3 regions of the Nocardioides sp. OK12 genome follow, and region 1 is predicted to be linked to each of the others. Evidence: predicted binding sites of a transcription regulator. Region 1 holds the regulator's gene; each other region holds the start of a gene.
The links. Region 1 encodes LexA, which represses DNA repair genes until DNA is damaged. Its sites were predicted from a motif close to TCGAACANNTGTTCGA; they were not measured.
Positions count from the first base shown of each region.

Region 2: the regulator LexA is predicted to act here: its motif matches at 3,569-3,584, upstream of OCU29_RS10580 (HNH endonuclease signature motif containing protein).
Region 3: the regulator LexA is predicted to act here: its motif matches at 2,230-2,245, upstream of OCU29_RS03460 (DUF6504 family protein).

Region 1 covers NZ_BNET01000002.1:539,567-545,894, reverse strand. The annotation lists gene OCU29_RS06770 (vitamin B12-dependent ribonucleotide reductase) at 1-575, opposite strand, end outside; gene nrdR (transcriptional regulator NrdR) at 766-1,245, opposite strand; gene OCU29_RS06760 (hypothetical protein) at 1,614-2,018, shown strand; gene OCU29_RS06755 (methyltransferase domain-containing protein) at 1,942-2,769, opposite strand; gene OCU29_RS06750 (LysM peptidoglycan-binding domain-containing protein) at 2,955-3,326, opposite strand; gene lexA (transcriptional repressor LexA) at 3,662-4,396, shown strand; gene OCU29_RS06740 (alkaline phosphatase) at 4,498-6,249, shown strand; gene OCU29_RS06735 (alkaline phosphatase family protein) at 6,249-6,328, shown strand, end outside.
Region 2 covers NZ_BNET01000004.1:2,653-8,980, reverse strand. The annotation lists gene glf (UDP-galactopyranose mutase) at 1-168, opposite strand, end outside; gene OCU29_RS10590 (glycosyltransferase family 2 protein) at 175-1,086, opposite strand; gene OCU29_RS10585 (glycosyltransferase family 2 protein) at 1,083-2,018, opposite strand; gene OCU29_RS10580 (HNH endonuclease signature motif containing protein) at 2,225-3,415, opposite strand; gene OCU29_RS10575 (5'-3' exonuclease H3TH domain-containing protein) at 3,666-4,727, opposite strand; gene OCU29_RS10570 (LCP family protein) at 4,763-6,259, opposite strand; gene OCU29_RS10565 (acyl-CoA thioesterase) at 6,292-6,328, opposite strand, start outside.
Region 3 covers NZ_BNET01000001.1:697,743-704,070, reverse strand. The annotation lists gene OCU29_RS03470 (endonuclease) at 1-1,261, opposite strand, end outside; gene OCU29_RS03465 (SAV_6107 family HEPN domain-containing protein) at 1,276-1,737, opposite strand; gene OCU29_RS03460 (DUF6504 family protein) at 1,752-2,132, opposite strand; gene OCU29_RS03455 (hypothetical protein) at 2,327-2,827, opposite strand; gene OCU29_RS03450 (YbaK/EbsC family protein) at 2,926-3,408, shown strand; gene OCU29_RS03445 (NAD(P)/FAD-dependent oxidoreductase) at 3,434-4,735, shown strand; gene metF (methylenetetrahydrofolate reductase [NAD(P)H]) at 4,749-5,639, opposite strand; gene OCU29_RS03435 (polyprenyl synthetase family protein) at 5,728-6,328, shown strand, end outside.

The DNA.
Region 1 (6,328 bases):
GAGAGGTTCAGGCCGGCACCGGAGCCGCCCTTGAAGATGAAGCCCTCCTCCTTGTACCAGTTGAGGATCGAGTCCATCGAGTCGTCGACCGAGAGAATGAAGCAGGCCGAGACCTGCTGCGGCGAGGGCGTGCCGACGTTGAACCAGACCGGGGAGTTGAAGGAGAAGTACTGGTTGACCAGCAGCCAGGTCAGCTCGTGCTCGAAGACCTCGGCGTCGGCCTTGGTGGCGAAGTAGCCGTGCTCGACGCCGCCCTTGACGTACTGCTCGACCACGCGGTTGATGAGCTGCTTGAGGCTGCGCTCGCGGGCGTCGGTGCCGACCGCGCCGCGGAAGTACTTGGTGGTGACGATGGTCGAGGCGTTGACCGACCAGGTGGCGGGGAACTCCACGCCGCGCTGCTCGAAGACGGTGGCGCCGGTCTTCCAGTTGGTCTGGACGACGTCGCGGCTCTCCCAGGTCAGCTCGTCGTAGGGGTGCACCCCCTCGGTGCTGAAGACGCGCTCCATCGTCAGGCCCTTGCCCTGGCCCTTGGTCGCTGCGTCGGCTCCTGCGCCGCTCACCGTCTCGGTCATGCCGTGCTCCTCTGTGTCCCGGTCTAAGGGGTGCTGGTTGGTGCGGTCTGCTGCTGGGGGGTGCTGTGTCGGCGCCCGTCCCGATGGTCGCTGCGACCACCGACATCGGACGTGACACCGGGTGATGCGGTGAGGGAAGAGGTGGTGCGCCCGGCAGGCAGCTTCCCCACTACCTGCCGGGCGGTCTGTGTCAGCCCGTGGGCTGGGGCTCGGTGTCGAGCGTCAGGCGCTCGGCGCGGAGCATGGCGATCTCGTCCTCGAAGTCGGCCGCGGAGGCGAACTGGCGGTAGACGCTGGCGAAGCGCAGGTAGGCCACCTCGTCGAGCTCGCGCAGCGGGCCCAGGATGGCCAGGCCGACCTCGTGGGCCGGCAGCTCGGCGGCTCCCGCGCCGCGCAGGGTGTCCTCGACGACCTGGCCCAGGCAGGCCAGCTGGTCCTCGGTGACCGGTCGGCCCTTGCACGCCTTGCGCACGCCGGCCACGGCCTTCTCGCGCACGAAGGGCTCGCTGGCCCCCGAGCGCTTCACGACGCTCAGCTGCATCTGCTCGACGGTGGTGAACCGCTTCGAGCAGGCCGAGCAGGTACGCCGGCGGCGGATCGAGCCGCCGTCCTCGGAGACCCGCGAGTCGAGGACCCGGGTGTCGGTGGCACGGCAGAACGGGCAGTGCATCGGGTCCTCCTCTCGGGCGCGCCGCGCAGCCCCCGCGAGGGCTGCTGGGTGTGGATATCGTTGCTCTCCCTGTGGAGAACAACCGGTCACCTGTGCACCATCCCGCATCCATCTGTGAACTAGATGTGGATAACTACAGCGGTGTAACTACTAGATGTAGTGGAACCGTACGCCCGGGACCACGAGCCGCGCAAGCCGTCCCGAAAATTTCCTGCGACCCAGATCACACTCGATGCATCGCTGCAGGTCAGCGCACCGGGACCGCCCCGAAGGGGTGGCGCCGAGCGGCGCCGGAGGGGCTGCCGGATGCCGGCACCGGTATCGACACCCGGTCGCCGGGGCTGGGTGCGGTCGGACACAATGACGCTGTGAGCGGCGAGGCGGGCGGCCAGGTGGACGAGCAGGTGGCCGGCGCGCCGACTCCGGCTCCCGCCACCGCCGGCAAGCGGGCCGGTTCGCGCCGTGCGGCCCGCCCGGAGCGCTCGTTCCAGCCGCGGCTGCTCGGCCTGGCCCTGGCCGTCACCGCCGCGGTGGTCGCCTGGGGGTACCTGGTCTACGCCGCGATCGACTTTGGCACCCAGGCCCGCGGTGGGGAGTCGGCCGCCTGGTTCTTCCTGGCCCTCGCCTCCGTCGGGGCCGTGGCCTGCCTCTTCGTGGGCCTGATGCTCGTCGCGCGCCTGGGCCGGGCGCTCGGCCTCACCCGCGACCCCGCGGCCCCGGCTCCCCCACCGGGCGGGCGGCGACGAGCTGCCACAGCGCCCCGAGAGAGATGAACGGCTCCCGGTCGCACAGCGCGAGCTCGAGGCGCTCCAGCACCGCGTAGAAGTCGGGGTCGACCTTGAGGCCGTCGTCGGCGACGTAGTCGTTGGCGACCCGGGCGGCGTAGCGGCCCACCACCTCGAGCCCGGCCGCCACCAGCTGCTCCTCGACCTCGTCGCGGGCCACCGCCCGCGCGGTCGTGGTGAAGGTGGCCGACTCCATGTCGTCGCGGCCGAGCTCGTCGAGCGCCGCCTCCGGCCCTTCGCGCACCAGCCGCCCGATCACCCGCGCCGCGGGGTTCGGCGCCATCACCGAGACCCGGCCGCCCGGCCGCGCCGCCTGCGCCAGACGTCGTACGTCGGCCGCGCCGGTCTCGGCCGGGCGGTAGTGCAGCACGTTGTGGCACAGCACCAGGTCGAACCCGCCGCCGGCCCCGCTCAGGTCGTCGATCGAGCCCTCGAGGGTCACCACCCGCTCCCCCACCCGCGCGGACTCGGCGCGGCGGCGGGCCTCGGCGAGCCAGGAGGGCGCCGGGTCGAGGACCGTGACGTGGTGGCCGGCGACGGCCAGGCCCAGGGCGTCGCGGCCGTCGCCCCCGCCGACGTCGAGGACCCGCAGCGCCCGCGGCTGCCCGAGGTCGGCCTCCAGCGCCTCGACCTGGCGGCGCAGCGTCTCGCGCACCACCGCGAACCGCAGGCGGCCCCAGGGCGCCTCGCACCACGCCTGCCGCTGGGCCAGCCTGCTCTCGAAGACGTCGTCGCTCACCACGACAGCCTCCCGCACCGGACGCGGAAGACAGGGCCCGACACAGCGCGAGGGGCGGGCCCACTGCGGGCCCGCCCCTCGTCTTTCCCCTGGTTTCGCCGGCCGGGGTCGAGGCGACCGACGAAATCTGTGGGCGGCCGCAGGGGCCGCCGTGCCCGGACCGCAGCGCGGTCGCGGGCCGTTCCTCAGCCGGCCGGGACGACCAGGCGCTGGCCGGTGACCACCAGGCCACCGTCGAGGGAGTTCAGCTGCTGGATGCGCTCGATGACCTCGCGCACGTCGCCGGACTCGGCGCGCTCGGCGGCGATGGCCCACAGCGTGTCGCCGACGCCGACGGTGATCGTCTCGGTCGCCGGGGCGGTGCCGCTCTCGCTGGTGGCAACGGAGACGCCGGCCAGCACGACGCCCACCAGGGCGACGAGCAGCAGGCCCGCGGCCAGCACAGCGAGCCGGCCGCGGCGGGTCAGCCGCAGCGAGCCCGGCGTCGTACGGCGGGTGGCGCGGACGGCGCCGAGGCGGATCGGGGCCGGGGCGGCGGTGAGGGTCATGGTGCTCATCGGGACCTCCTGGGGAAGGGGGTGGTCGTCGTCGTGCTCGGTCAGGGAGATGTCTACGGACAGCCACCGACAGTCCCGGTCGAGATCCTGCTTCGACCAGGTGTTCGATCGAACACATGAGCGAGACTAGATCAGGTGTTCGAGCCGCGCAAGGGGTGCAGCGAACAATTGTTCGAGATCCCCGACGTCACTCCGGAGCAGCCCGTCGCCGCCTCCACGAGCGCGACACGCCCTTCGAACAGATGTTTGAAGTCGGGCCCGCGCGGCGATAGCGTGGGTCCACGACCCATCCGAGCGGACTCCCCGGCTCGGGCCTCGCGCACGAAAGGCACACGATGGCCACCAAGAACAGCGGCCCCCGCAAGCGCGGGGTCGCGGAGCTGCCCGACGGCCCTCCCGACGCGACCGGCCTGACGCCGCGCCAGATCAAGGTCCTCGCGTGCATCAAGGAGGCCATCGAGACCCGCGGCTACCCGCCGAGCATGCGCGAGATCGGCCAGGCCGTCGGCCTGACCAGCACCTCCAGCGTCTCCCACCAGCTCAAGGTGCTCGAGGAGAAGGGCTTCCTCAAGCGCGACCCCCACCGCCCGCGCGCCCTCGAGGTCTTCCTGCCCGAGCTGATGGCGCGCCGCAAGGCGATCTCCTCGGCCGACGACAGCTCGGTCGACGAGACCGACATCGGCAACACCATGCCGCAGGCCTCCTACGTGCCGGTCGTGGGCCGGATCGCCGCCGGTGGCCCGATCCTGGCCGAGGAGCGGGTCGAGGCCGTCTTCCCGCTGCCCCAGCAGCTGGTCGGCGACGGCCAGCTCTTCCTGCTCGAGGTCTCCGGCGACTCGATGATCGACGCCGCGATCTGCGACGGCGACTACGTGGTGATCCGCCAGGAGCAGACCGCCAGCAACGGCCAGATCGTCGCCGCCCTGATCGGCGAGGAGGCCACCGTCAAGACCTTCCAGCGCAAGGACGGCAAGGTCTGGCTGCTGCCCCACAACGACGCCTACGAGCCGATCGACGGCACCCACGCCTCGATCCTCGGGGTCGTCACCGCGGTGCTGCGCAGCCTCTGAGGCCCCGCACCCGCCCGTCGGGAGACCGAACCGACGGTGAACAGACGGTGCTCACACCGCCGTCCACGTCACGTGGACGGCGGTGTGTCGTTGGATGAGGCGTGACCCCACCACTGACCCCCACCACCGCCGCTGACGCCGTGCGCCCCGCCGACGCCGAGCGGGCCCGCCTCGCCGCCCTCGGACGCCGTACGGTCCTGGCCGCCAGTGCCGTCGGGGCCGGCGGCGCCGCCATCACCGGCGCCGGCGTGCTCGCGAGCCCGCACGCGGTCGCTGCGAAGGCCCGCCACGACGTCTTCGCCCACGGCGTGGCCTCCGGCGACCCGCTGCCGCGCGCGGTGCTGATCTGGACCCGGGTCACCCCCACCAGGGCCGCCACCCCCGGCTCGGGCAAGGGCCCGCGGGTGGGCGTGCGCTGGGAGGTCGCCACCGACCGCCGCTTCCGCAACGTCGTGCGCCGTGGCCGCTTCGTCACCAGCGCCGCGCGCGACCACACCGTCAAGCTCGACGTGACGGGCCTGCAGCCCGAGACCGTCTACCACTACCGCTTCACCGCGCGCGGCCAGCGCAGCCCGGTCGGCACCACCCGCACCGCCCCGGCCAAGCGCGCCACGCCCGACAACCTGCGCTTCGGCGTGGTGTCCTGCGCCAACCTGCAGGCCGGCTGGTTCAGCGCCTACCGGCTGCTCGCCGAGCGCGACGACCTGCACGCGGTGCTGCACCTGGGCGACTACCTCTACGAGTACGCACCCGGCCAGTACGGCATGGGCCAGGACAACGTCGACATCCGCCCGCACGACCCCGCGCGCGAGATGGTCTCGCTCTCCGACTACCGCCGCCGGCACGCGCAGTACAAGACCGACCCCGACCTGCAGGCCCTGCACGCCCGGTACGCCTGGATCGTGACCTGGGACGACCACGAGGTCACCAACGACCAGTGGAGGAAGAACGCCGAGAACCACGACGACTCCGAGGGCGACTACCTCAAGCGGCGCGCCCGCGCCCACCGCGCGTACGACGAGTGGATGCCGGTGCGTATGGACGGCACCGCCTCGCTGGGCGACGGCGCCCGGCTCTACCGCCGCCTGCGCTTCGGCGACCTGGCCGAGGTCAGCATGCTCGACCTGCGCACCTACCGGTCCCAGCAGGTCGCGACCCCGCTGGTGGACGCCGAGGTCAACGACCCGGCGCGCTCGATCACCGGCAACCGGCAGATGGAGTGGCTCAAGGACTCCCTGACCCGCGGCAACCACGCCCCGCAGTGGAAGGTCGTCGGCAACCCGGTGATGATCGCCCCGGTCACCTTCGCCGATCTGCCCAACGAGCTCGTCGACCCGGTCAACGACGTCACCGGGCTGCTGCCCCAGGACGGCTCGCCGTACAACGTCGACCAGTGGGACGGCTACACCGCCGACCGCCGCGAGGTCTTCCGCCACATCGACGACCACCAGGTCAAGGACGTGGTCTTCGTGACCGGCGACATCCACTCGGGGTGGGCCTGCGACCTGCCGATGGACACCTCGCTCTACCCGCTGCTCGGCGACTCGGTGGGCGTGGAGTTCGTGTGCTCCTCGGTGACCTCCAACAACCTCAAGGACATCACCGGCCAGCCGGCGCTGACGCCGCTGGTGGAGACCGCGATCAAGGCCAACAACCGCCACATCAAGTACCTGAACTTCGACGACCACGGCTTCTCGGTGCTCGACATCACCGCCGAGCGCACCCAGATGGACTGGTACGTCATCGGGGCCCGCGACGACCAGCAGACCACCGCCACCCACGACGCGTCGTTCCGCACCCTGGCCGGCACCGGCACGGTGCAGCGCGTGAGCACCCCCGTAGGAGACCGCTGATGTGCGACCCGACGAGCGGCCACTGCGACGCGGCCGGCCCCGCCCCCTTCGCCCGCGGCCTCGGTGAGATCCGCGCCGG
Region 2 (6,328 bases), on a different contig from region 1:
GGCGTTGCCACCGAGGTGGTCGCGGCGCTCGAGCACCAGGACCTTGAGCCCCAGCTCGTTCGCGCAGCGCTCCGCGACGGTGAGCCCGAAGAAGCCGGATCCCACGACGACGAGGTCGGGGCGCGACTGGTCGGTGGCCTGGGCAGGATCAGTGTGAGGTGCTGGCACGGTCGGTCAGTCTACGGACGATGGCGGCAGCCGGCGCATCCCACGCGCTGCGCGCATGGCCCGGATCACGTTGCCGGCCTCGGCGCGCCCTCCGCGCAGCGGGCTGAGCGCCACCACGGCCAGCGCGATCAGCCACGGCTTGGCCCGCACGAGCGCGTTCTCGCCGTAGCGCAGGTGCACCACGAAGAGGTTGCGGTACATGAAGAAGCCCTTCCAGCCCGCCAGGTCGTGCTGCTGGTCGAAGTCGAGCTGGCGCACCAGCACGGCGTCGCGCAGCGCCCAGATCCGGAAGCCGGCCCGCCGGGCGCGGACCGCGAAGTCGACGTCGTCGTAGAAGATGAAGTACGTCGGGTCGGGCAGCCCGACGGCCTCGAGCACCCGGCGGCGCACCATGAACCCCTCGAAGGCGACGTTCTCGAGCTCGACCCGCTCGGGCATCGCGTCGCGGGTCACCCAGTCGGTCTCGACCATGGCCTTCTTGGGCTTGATCGCCAACGGGTTGGCCAGGTCGAAGCGGGTGGCGGCCTTCTCGCACAGCCGCCCGTGGGAGTCCTCGCGCACCGCCATCAGGCAGTCCTCGTCGGCGGCCAGCAGCACGCCCAGGCAGTCGGTGGCGGGCAGCACGTCGTCGTCCATCAGCCAGATCCGGTCGACGCCGGCGTCGTACGCCGTCCGGGTGCCGAGGTGGAAGCCGCCCGCGCCGCCGAGGTTCTCGGCGGTGCGCACGACCTGCAGGCCCGGCAGCGTGCAGGCGGCCAGCACGTCGGGGGTGTGGTCGGTGCTGGCGTTGTCGACGACCACGACCAGCTCGGGCGCGGGGTCGAGGGCGCCCAGGCCCTCGAGCATCCGCTCCAGCAGGTCGGCGCGGTTGAAGGTGACGACGACGACGCCGGTGGTCTCCCGGGTGGTCTCGCTCATCGCAGGAACCTCTCGTGGCCGGTGAAGTCGCCGCGCAGCCCGGCCAGGGCGGCGCGGGCGCTGAGCACGACGCGGCCCGGGTCGCGGCGGGTGAGCAGGTAGAACCAGACCGTCTTGGCCCAGAACATCGCCACGTGCGCCCAGCCGCGGTAGTCGCGCAGGTTGACGGTGTTGTTGCGGGCCATGCAGTAGGCCTTGAGCTCGCTGGGGCTGTGGTTGTAGGTGGTGCGCCCGCCCATCATCGGGGTGCCGAGCTCGCCGACCGAGGGGTGGTGGACGCGGGCGCCGGTGACGGTGGCGATGCGGGCCCCGGCCTTCTCGGCGCGCAGGCGGTACTCGTGGTCGTCGCCCCAGATGAAGAACTCCGAGCGCGGCAGCCCGATCCGCTCGACCAGCTCGCGGGTCACCAGCACCCCGTTGAAGGGGATCACGATGTCGTCGAGGCGCCCCCGCGCTCCCCCGGCGCGCTCGACGTCGGCCAGGCGGTGCACCACGCGGGTGCCGCCGGGCAGCCGGATCGGGAAGACCAACCGGTCGGTGTCGGCCTCGTCGACGACCAGCGGACCCCAGAAGTCGAGCCCGTCCTCGGCCAGCAGCCGGGCCAGGCAGTCGTGCTCGGGCAGGCCGTCATCGTCCATCAGCCAGACCAGGTCGGCGTCGCGCTCGACGGCCCACCCCAGCCCGTCGTGGAAGCCGCCTGCTCCCCCGACGTTGCGCTCGAGCGTGCGGGCCAGCAGCGGCGTACCGGCACCGCCCGCCGCCTCGGCCAGCCAGGCGCCGGTGCCGTCGGAGGAGGCGTTGTCGACGACGAGCACCTCGTCGACCTCCGGCACCTCGCGCAGCCGCGCCACCAGCCGCTGCAGCAGCCCCAACCGGTTGAAGGTCACGACCACCGCGACCACGCGTCGAGGGTCGGGGCTGGGGCTCGGCACGGCCCACACCCTACGGCCCCCCACCGCTCGCCGAGCAGCAAGGAGCGCCAGCGACGCGCGTCGTCGAGACCCTGCAAGGACCGCGCCCGCCGTGCGCCGTGGGACGTCACCGTCAGCGGTACGCCGAGTCGGCGCCAGTTCCTGTCGTACGCCGAGTGGGCGCCAGTTCACGGCGTACGGCGTCTTGTTGCTGCAGGGGGTGTCTTCTAGGTGCGCCGGTGGAAGCTGACCTGGTTGTCCCCGCCGATCTCGGTCTCGTACTCCGGGTCGTGGATGCGTCGGTGGTGGTAGGGGCACAGCAACCGCCCCCGCTCCACCTTGGTGTGACCGTCCCGGCACCAGAAGTCCTCGTGGTGGGCGTGGCACATCGCAGGCGGGGCGTCGCACCCCTTCGCGGTGCACCCGCCGTCACGCACACCCAGAGCAAGCCGCTGCGGGACCGTGAACAGCCGCTGGCTGCGCCCCACGTCGAGAGGCTCGCTCCGGCCGCCCAGCACCACCGGCACGATCCCGGCCTCACACGCCAGCCGCCGCGCAGTCGCAGCACTCACCCGCCCACCGGTGTCGAGCGTGGCCGCGGCCAACCCACCCTGCAGCGACTCCAGCGTCATCGTCACCACCACCGTGGCGTTCACACCACCGGCCCGCGGAAGCCCAGCCGCATCGAGGCGCTCGACCAGCTCCACGAACGCAGCCCCCAGGCGCTGCGCGGTCGGACGACGTACGGGCACCGCCGCCTCCTCCGAACCGCCCTGGCCGCGCTGGTCGTCACCGGCGACACGGGTGGCGACCTGGTGCTTGGGGGCCGCGAAGGCCAGCAGCGCCCGCTCGAGCATCTGCCCCACGAGCAGCGGCACCGTGAAGGACCCCCTGATCCGGCCCTGGCCGTCCTCACGCATCCGGAACACCGAGCTCTTCTCCGCCTCGCGCTCCTCACGATCGAGCAGCTCGGCCTCCCACGCCTCCCCCACCTCCGGGGCGACCACGTCAAGCACCCGGCGACCCAGCACCCTGAGCGCCTTCGCGTCGTGCACCTGCGCGAACTCGACCAGCGCTGTCGTGGCCTCTCGGAGGACCGCCGGGTCGAGGTCGTCGGGCAGCGCATCCAACGACGTACAGATCACCGACGCCTGCTCCGCGACCAGATCCCCACGACCCAACGCCTCGCGCACCAGCACGTGACGCGCCAGTCCCTCGGCCAGGCGTACCTGACGGAACGACTCCCGCTTGGTCGACCGGGTGACGTTCGAGTGCCACACCGCCAACGACGGCGAGGCGTTGCGCTCCTGCACCGCCACCGCATCGGCGTGCTCCAGCAGCCGCGAGCGCACCTCGACCCATCGCGCCTCAAGCCGAGCGACCTCCGCCAGCACCTCGGCGGCCTCGCCCTGGCTCATCGCCCATGCCGACACCTCAGCGACCTCGTCCAGCACTGCGTGAGCCCGCGCGACAGCACTCCCAATGGGGTGCGCGGCGGTGGTCGACATGAGTGAAGTATCTCAGCCGCCACCGACAAAGCACCAGGTCAAACCCCGTTTTCCACAGGTAGATCGAAAATTTTTTCGACCCTGGATCGCGAGGCGCGGAAGTGACCGGTCGAGGGTTCAGAACTGACCGGTCGGAGGTTCAAAAGTGACTGCTCGGCCGTCAGAAGAGGGTGTCCTGGGAGAAGACGGGGGCGGCGGGGGCGGCGGGGGCGAGGCGGGGCGGGCTGGGGGTGGGGGCGGCGCGCCAGCGCGGGTCGGCGTACGTCGTGCGGTCGCGCTCGGGCGCGCCGGGGGTGGGCTCGGCGAGGGTCAGGGCCCGCACGGCGCCGTTGACGAAGAGGTCGTGGCGCCCGAAGACCGAGCGCACGGCCGACTCGTCGAGCGGCAGCCGCCCCGGCGGCTCGGAGCCCGGGGCGAGCCCGACGTCGACGGTGCGCGCCATGGCCATCACCTCGCGGTTGAGCCAGAACCGCTCGCGGGCCTCGTCGGTGGCCAGCGTGCGGGCGCGGGCCGGGCCCACCGCGGCGCGGCACCGCTCGCCCCCGGCGGCGGCGTCGGCGAGGGCGTCGGCGCCGGTGCCGAGCTCGGCGAGCAGCTTGGCGGCGGTCTTGGCGCCGAAGCCGGCGACGCCGGGCAGGTTGTCGGAGGCGTCGCCGCGCAGGGCGGCGAGATCGAGGTACTGCTCGGGGTGCACGCCGGTGACCAGCGCGAGGCGGGCGGGGTCGAGCAGGGGCGAGGCGTCGACGCCGCCGTTGAGGATGCGCAGCACCCGCGTGTGCTCGTCGACGAGGGCGAAGCTGTCGCGGTCGGAGGTGGCCAGCACGGTGCGCCACCCCAGCCCGGACGCCTGGGCGGCCACGCTGGCCAGCACGTCGTCGGCCTCGAGCCCGGGCGGGACCACCACGCCCACGCCCAGCTCGCGCAGCACCTCGCCCACCGAGCCCAGCTGCTCGACCAGGGTGTCGGGCTTGGGGGTGCGGTGCGCCTTGTAGGTGGGCCACCGCTCGCGGCGCACGCTCGAGGCGGGGTCGTCGAACCCGACGACCACCGCGTCGGCCATCGCCCGGTCGACGGCCGCGACCAGCTGCGAGAGCAGGCCGCGCACCGCCCACGCGGGTCGGCCCGCCGCGTCACGGAACCCGCTGCGCGCCGAGGCGTGGTAGGCGCGGTGCAGCAGGGAGTTGCCGTCGACGACGAGCACGGTGCGCGGTTCGGAGGACATCGCCCCCAGGCTAGGCGCCGGCGCCGACCGCCGGCTCAGCAGGCGTTGGACAGGTCGCCGGCCTGGTTGGCGGCGTAGCCCTCCGACAGCGAGCCCACCGACCCGCCGGTCACCGGCTGGGTGCCGGCGGCCGGCTCCTTCTTCGCCTTCGTCGTGGTCGCGGCGGTGCCCTCGGCCTTGTCGATGGCCGCGGCGACCTTGCGCTGCACGAGGTCGATGTCGGGGTCGGCGGTGTTGATCATCGGCGGCACCAGCGAGAGCGTCGACATCTTCTGCTCCTTCGCCTTCATCGCCAGGCCCATGAACCGGTCGAGCTCGGAGGCGGGCAAGTTGGTCGAGATCATCTCCGAGGACGCCTGCGCGATCTTCTCGAAGTTCTGCAGCGCCGACTGGGGGCTGACCTGCTGGAGCATCGCGTTCATCACGCACTTCTGCCGCGCCATGCGCGAGTAGTCGTCGGAGCCCTCGCGGGCCCGGGCGTACCAGAGCGTCTCGAAGCCGGTCAGCGTGCGGGTGCCGGGCTCGATGTAGTCGTAGACGTCGGAGCCCAGGCCGCCGACGGGGATCGGCTGGCGCACGGTGAGGGTCACCCCGCCCACGGCGTCGACGAGGTCCTTGAAGCCCTGGAGGTTGACCATCGCCCAGTAGCTGACCTCGAGGCCGGTGATGCCCTCGACGGCCGAGACGGTGGCCTCGATGCCGGGGTCGGTGTCGTCCTCGTCGCCCTCGAAGAGCTCCGCGTGGTCCTGGGCCCAGGTGCTGACGCCGTTGAGGTAGTCGGCGTCGAAGCCGTCGGGGAACTGCTCGGCCATCACCGACCCCTCGGCGAAGGGGAAGTCCTGCATGTTGCGCGGCAGCGAGACCAGCACCGTGCGGCCGGTGGTGGCGTCGATCGAGGCGACGGTCAGGGAGTCGGGGCGCAGGCCCCAGCGCCCGGCGCCGGAGTCACCACCCATGAGCAGCACGTTGAAGCGCCCGTCGGCGGAGCCGGCCACCTCGCTGGAGCCGAACATCGTCACGATCAGGTCGCGCTGGACGCCCACCAGGTGGGCGCCGAAGAGCAGGGCGCCGGCGACGCTCAGCGAGAGCACGCCGTTGACGCCGACGGCGGCGCGCCGGTGCGCCAGCCCGAGGCTCAGCGGCTGGCCCAGGCGCCAGGCGTCCATGAAGAGCACCGCCCAGCCCACGGCCCCGGCCAGCAGCGCGGTGCGCAGCACCAGCAGCAGCCACGCCTCCGAGCCCAGGCTCACGGCCCGGGACGGGTCGAGCAGCACCACGAACCCGGTGAGCAGGGTGACGGCCACGACGACCAGCCAGACCCGCAGCGCCAGTCGGCCGACGCGGCGGTTGCCGGCGACGAGCTGCGCCGAGCCGGGGGCGACCAGCGTCATCGCCATCAACGACAGGGCGCGCCTGAACCGCACCCGAGCAGCGCGGTCGGCGGCGCTGGTGCGTGCCGGGGCCTCCTGGCCGTCGAGCACCCGGGGGGAAGAGACGGGTGGCATCGAGATGCCTTCCTGCTGGCGGATCATGTACGTCCCAGCAGTATCACCAGTCCCAGCCGTCACGACGGTGCGCCGCGCCGACCCTCCTCGATCTCG
Region 3 (6,328 bases), on a different contig from region 1:
CCCACTCCGGCCGGTCGACGAAGGGGTTGCGGTTGCCCTGCCAGGTCTCGTGGATCGCGTCGTTGCGGGCGCGCTCGAAGGCGTCGGGCGGGTCCTGCTCGTGCCAGCGCAGCAGCGTGGAGAGCCGACCCAGGTAGCCCAGCGCGTCGAGGTCGCGCCGGCCCACCTCCTCGGAGACCTCGAGGTCGGCGTACCCGTCGCCACCCTCGTAGCGCACCGCCATGTAGAGCACCATCCGGGCCACGTCGCCCTTCACCGCGTCGCGCGGCTCCCAGGAGTCGGCGTCGCGGTAGGTGTCGTCGGCCTCGCCCTGGGGGCTGCCGCCGTCGTCGAAGTCGAGGCTGGAGCGGTCGGCGTTGACGCTCACGTCGGCCGGGCGGACGTGGTGCAGGTCGGTGCCCGGCCCGGCGCTGGTGCCGAAGCCGCCGCGGCTCTGCGGCCACACGTGCTCGCGGTTCCACTCGTCGGGGTCACCGCCGTTCGCCTCGCCCGGCACGCTGTCGCCGGTGTAGAGCTCGATCACCCGGCCGGGGGCGTCGGGGTCGGCGTCGGTGTCGCGCAGGGCCTCCCACAGCTCGTCGTAGCGCAGCCGGTCGACGTCGGTGGAGATGATCTCGTGCAGCGCCCGGGCGAGGTCCTCGCCGGTGCGACCCTCCGCGTCGGCGTAGTAGCCGACCAGCTCGGCCGGCAGGTCGCTCGGCAGCCCACCCGGCAGGTCCGTCGGGGCCGGCGCGCCGGGACCGCTCGGCGCCGCCGCGTCGACCAGCGCGACCGCGGTCACCCGCTTGAGCCCCGGCGCCGAGAAGTACGCCGCCCGCTCGCCGTCCAGCACCACCTCCGCGCCCAGCAGCGCGGGGTGGGAGGCCAGCCCCCAGGTGCCGCGCAGCTCCTCGGGGAGCTGCACCAGCAGCATCCGGGAGGGGTCGCGCTCCTGCGGGTCGTCGGCCACCGCGAGCGCCAGGTCGTCGGGGAAGGAGCCGCGCACCACGGTGCCCGGCGCGGTGGGCTGGCCGACCAGGTGGCCGCGGACCCGCAACGACGCACCGTCGGGCATCGTCAGCGCCTGCGCGACATCGACCGCCCCCTCCAGCGCCTGGCTCGCGGCCTCCGAGCCGGAGCCGAGCAGGGTGCTGCGCGCGGTCCCGCCCTCCCCCGGCCGCGCCGCGTCGTCGGCGCCCGCGCAGGCCGGGAGCACCCCGAGGACCCCGACGAGGAGGACGGCAGCGAGCCGCGGTGGGCGCAGGGCGGGCGAGAGGGCCATGGGAGCAGCCTGCCTCACCCGGCGCGCGCGATGCGCTCCTGGACCGGCGGGTGCGGCACGAGCCCGAGGCACTGCTCGACCACGGCCAGGAACCGGTCGGCGTCGCGGACCAGGTCGTCGGCCTCGCGCTCGGTGACGGCGCGCGTCGAGCCGGCCTCGGCGGCCGCGCGCTTGGCCGCGCCCGCGGAGAAGAACGTGGCCCACTCGCCCAGCTCGGGCGCGACCTCGGCCAGCAGCACCCAGGCGTTCTTCTGGGGGCGGCGCCGCGGCCCGGCCGGTCGTGCGCGCGCCGAGAGCAGGGCGGCCGCCGAGCGCAGCGCCGAGACGTGGGCGCAGGCGTAGCGGGCCGGGACCTCGGGCGTGGCCATCGCCTCGCTCAACGACTCGGCGGCGCGGGCCAGGTAGGAGTGCGTGGTCGCCGGGAGGGCCTGCGGGTGCGGTGCGGGGACCGCGGCAGGGGTGCGGGTGCGCGCCATCGTGGCCACCACCCTCAGTCCGCGCAGCCGACGAGCTGCCAGCGCCCGCCGTCGACGTCGAGGGCCAGGTCGAAGACCCCGCCGGTGTCCTCGGCGCCGCGCACCGCGGCACCCCGGCCGGCCTCCACCCGCCAGACCGCGCGCTCGGCGAGCAGCTCCTCCAGCGGGCGGGGCCGGGCGGGCCGCTCGGCGGTGGAGGCGTCGGCCGGCTCCTCGGAGCCGAGCACCGCACGCACCCCGGCGTGGCGCCACCACTCGCCGGTCTCCACCCAGTGCTCGAGCACCGAGCGGACCTTCCAGAGCCGTCCGCGCCACAGGAACTGCTCGGGGACCGTCGTCTCGGTGCCGGCCAGCACGCCGCACCGGACCTCGACGGGCTCGTCGTACCGTCGCATCAGCTCCACCACTGCCACCTCTCCGGCGCCGGGGCGCCAGGTCCGCCTGGAACCCCCGACGGGGGCGGGGTCGAGGTCGCCCCCGCCGGGAGCGTGTTCGAATCTGTGTTCGAACTTGGTCCCAAGGTACACGCCCCCACCGACAGTGGGTCAAGGGTCGTGACGGACCCCTGTGGACGGGGCCGGGGAGAGCCTCAGGAGGCGGCGATCCGCTCGCGGGTGGCGCTGAGGTAGCGGTCGGTGTCGGGGTGGAACATCGTGACGAGGATCGCGACCTCGACGACCAGCGAGAGGTAGCTGAGCACCACGAAGACCTGCGGCGGCTCGACCCGGATGCCGCTGAGCGTCGCGACCGCCGTCATCACCACTAGCACCGCCAGGCAGACCCGCGCCCAGTGGTGGCCGTTGCGGAAGAAGACCATCAGCACCCCGATGAGCATCGCCATCACCACGAACAGCACCGCCGCGACCGGGAAGAACTGCGGGACCGCGATCGGCTGCTCCTCGATCAGGTAGTCCAGCCCCTGCCGCTCGAGGATCTCGCCGGCCGAGCGGTGCCCCCGCGCCCAGTTGAGCACCAGGTCGTCGCGCAGCACGGCGGTCAGCACGACGGTCAGCGTGCCCAGCGCCAGCAGGACCAGGTGCAGCTGCAGGCACAGCCTCAGTGCGCGCGGTCGTTCCAGCCGGTCGTCCATGACGGCCCTCTCGTGGGTGGTCTCGTGCGTGATCTGGAGCCTGGTCTCGTGCGTGATCCCTCGTGCACGATCTCCGAGCGAACTCTAGGGTCGCAGCCATGAGCACCGAGCACCCGGGCATCGCGGCCTTCCGCGCCGAGCTGGTCCGCCGCGGCGGCCGGGGCGAGGTCGTGGTCCTCCCCGACGCCGTCCACACCGCGGCACTGGCCGCCGAGGCCCTCGGCTGCGAGGTGGGCGCGATCGCCAACAGCCTGCTCTTCGACGCCGGCGGCACGCCGGTGCTGGTGCTCACCTCGGGCGCGCACCGGGTCGACGTGCGCGCCGTGGCCGAGCGCATCGGGGTCGAGCGCCTCTCGCGCGCCAGCCCGGACTTCGTGCGTGAGCACACCGGGCAGGTGATCGGCGGGGTCTCCCCGCTCGCCCACCCCGCGCCGGTGCCGACGTACCTCGACGAGTGGCTGGCGCGCCACGAGGTCGTGTGGGCGGCGGCGGGCCACCCCGCGGCGGTCTTCTCCACCTCCTTCGGCGAGCTCCTCGAGCTCACCGGCGCCGAGGTGGTCGACGTCGAGAGCCCCGCCTAGGAGCACGACCCCCTAGGGTGTGCGCGTGGCGCGGGTCGTGGTGGTCGGGGGCGGGTACGCCGGCCTCGCCACGGCCGCCCGCCTGGCCAAGACCGGCCACGACGTCACCCTCCTCGAGCGCGGCGACACCCTGGGCGGCGCCCTGGGCTCGGTCGAGGCCGACGGCTACCGGTGGGACGCCGGGCCGACCTCGACCCTGCTGCCGGCGGTGCTGCGCGACCTGTTCCGCAAGACCGGCCGGCCGCTGGAGCGCGAGCTGGAGCTGGTGCCGCTGGAGACCGTGCGCACGCACCGCTTCGTCGACGGCTCCGAGCTCGCCCTGCCCGGCGGGTCGCGCTCGGCGCAGCTGCGGGCCGTGGAGGAGCTGTCCCCCGGCGAGGGGCAGCGCTGGCTCGACCACGTCGCGGCCTACACCGAGGACTGGGAGGTGCTGCGCCGCGGCTACCTCGAGGAGCCCTGGGACCGCACCGCCCTGCCCCGTGACCTGCGCGAGCGCCTCGACTCCCGCGAGAGCCTGCAGCGGCGCCTGCGCCGCACGCTCAAGGACGACCGGCTGCGCGACGTGGCCGCGCACCCCTTCGTCGCCGACGGCCACGCCCCCCGCGACGTGCCGGCCTGGATGGGTCTGGTGGCCTACCTCGAGCAGCGCTTCGGCTCCTGGACCGTGCCGGGCGGGATGGCGAAGGTGGGTGAGGTGCTGGCCGGGCGGATGAGCACCCGCGGCGTCGACGTGCGCCTGGGCACGAGCGTGCACGACGTGGTCGTGCGCGGCGGGCGCGCCGTCGCGGTCAGGACCGACGCCGGCGAGGTCGACGCCGAGGTGGTCGTCTGCGCCATCGACCCGCGCCGCCTGCCGGCGCTCGCCGAGCTCGTCAAGCGCACGATGCCGGCCATCCCACCGGTGGTCTGCCACGTCGGGCTCGTCGGCGACCTGCCGGAGGTGCCCCACGAGCTGGTCCTGCACGGCGACCCGGGCCTGGTGGTGCGCACCGGCGGCAGCGCGCCCGACGGCGGCGCCGCGTGGACGGTGCAGGGGCGTGGCCGCCTGGCCGAGGACGTGCTGCTCGCGCTGGCCCGGCACCGCATCGACGTGCGCGCCCAGGTCGTCACCCGGGTCGACCGCTCGCCCCGCGACCTCGTCGAGGCGTGGGGCGGCTCCCCCCTGGGCGTGCTGTGGCAGGGCCGCTCGACGGTGCGCCGCCGGCTCGGCCCCGACACGCCCGTGCCCGGCGTGTACGCCGCCGGCGCGCACGCGACCCCGGGCTCGGGGCTGCCCTTCGTGGGGCTCTCGGCGGCCCTGGTGGCCCAGCGCGTCGGGCCCGCCTGACCCGACCCGCCCGTCAGGGCGTGACGTCGAGCTTCTCGAAGATCTCGCGCGTGGCCTTCGACCTGTTCAGGGTGTAGAAGTGCAGCCCCGGCGCTCCCCCGTCGAGCAGCTCCTGGCACAGCTCGGCGGCCTGGGTGATGCCCTCGGCGCGCATCGAGACCGGGTCGCCCTCGTGGGCGCTGATCCGCTCGACCACGTCGGCGGGCACGTCGGTGCCGATCAGCTCGCCCTGGCGGCGGATCGCCTGCAGGTTCAGGATCGGCATGATGCCCGGCAGGATCGGCAGGTCGACGCCGCGCGCCCGCACCCGCTCGACCAGCGAGAAGTAGTCGGAGGCGCGGAAGAACATCTGGGTGACCGCGAACTCCGCGCCCGCCCGGGCCTTGGCGGCCAGCACGTCGGCGTCCTGCTCGAGCGAGGCCGACGAGGGGTGGCGCTCGGGGAAGGCGGCCACGCCGATGCGGAACTCGCGGCGAGCGGCGACCAGCTCGACCAGCTCGTCGGCGTGGTCGAGGCCGCCCTCGGTGGAGGTCCACTCGGCGCGGGGGCCGGCCTCGGGGTCGCCGCGCAGCGCCATCACGTGGTGCACGCCGGCGGCGGCGTACTCGTCGAGGATCTGCTCGAGCTCGCCGCGGGTGTGGCCCACGCAGGTCAGGTGGGCCATCGGCAGCATCGAGGTCTCGCGCGCGATCCGCCCGGTCAGGCGCACCGTGGTGCCGCGGCTGCTGCCGCCGGCGCCGTACGTCACCGAGACGAAGGTGGGGCGGTAGGGCTCGAGGGCGCGCACGGCGTCCCACAGCTGGGTCTCGCCGGCCTCGTCCTTGGGCGGGAAGAACTCGAACGAGAACGAGCGCTCGCCGGCTGCGATGAGGTCGGTGAGCGCGCGCCCACGGCCGATGGTCATGGCCACGATTCTAAGGACGCCCGGGCCACCCGGGGGTGGGCGTCCACCCAACGGCGCCAGTTGTGGGTACGTCTCCTACTGTGATCCGGTGAGCGAGACCCCCGCCCCGACGCCCGCCTCCGACTGGGACGCCGACGGCTTCCGCGACCGGGTCCAGGCGGCCCTGGACCAGTTCCTCGACCGGCAGGCCGACCGCCTGGCCCCGCTCGGCCCCGACGCCGAGCGGCTGCTCGCCGAGGCCCGCGCGATGATCTCGGGCGGCAAGCGGCTGCGGGCGGCCTTCTGCTGGTGGGGCCACCTCGCGGTGGCGGCCCCCGTCGACGAGCAGGCCCTGGTGCGGGCCTGTGCCGCCCTGGAGCTGCTGCACGCCAGCGCGCTGGTGCACGACGACCTGATGGACGCCTCCGACACCCGGCGGGGTCGCCCGGCCACCCACCGCGTCTTCGAGCGCGAGCACCGCGCCGACGCCTGGCGCGGCGACCCCGAGCAGTACGGCGCCGCCGCGGCCATCCTGCTCGGCGACCTGCTGCTCTCCTGGTCCGACGAGCTGCTGCGCGGCTGCGGCCTGCCGGTGCAGCGGGTCGTGGCGGCCCTCGAGGTGCTCGACCTGTGCCGCACCGAGGTGATCGCCGGGCAGTTCCTCGACGTCTCGGTGCAGGCGCGTGGGCGCGCCGACGTCGACGCCGCCA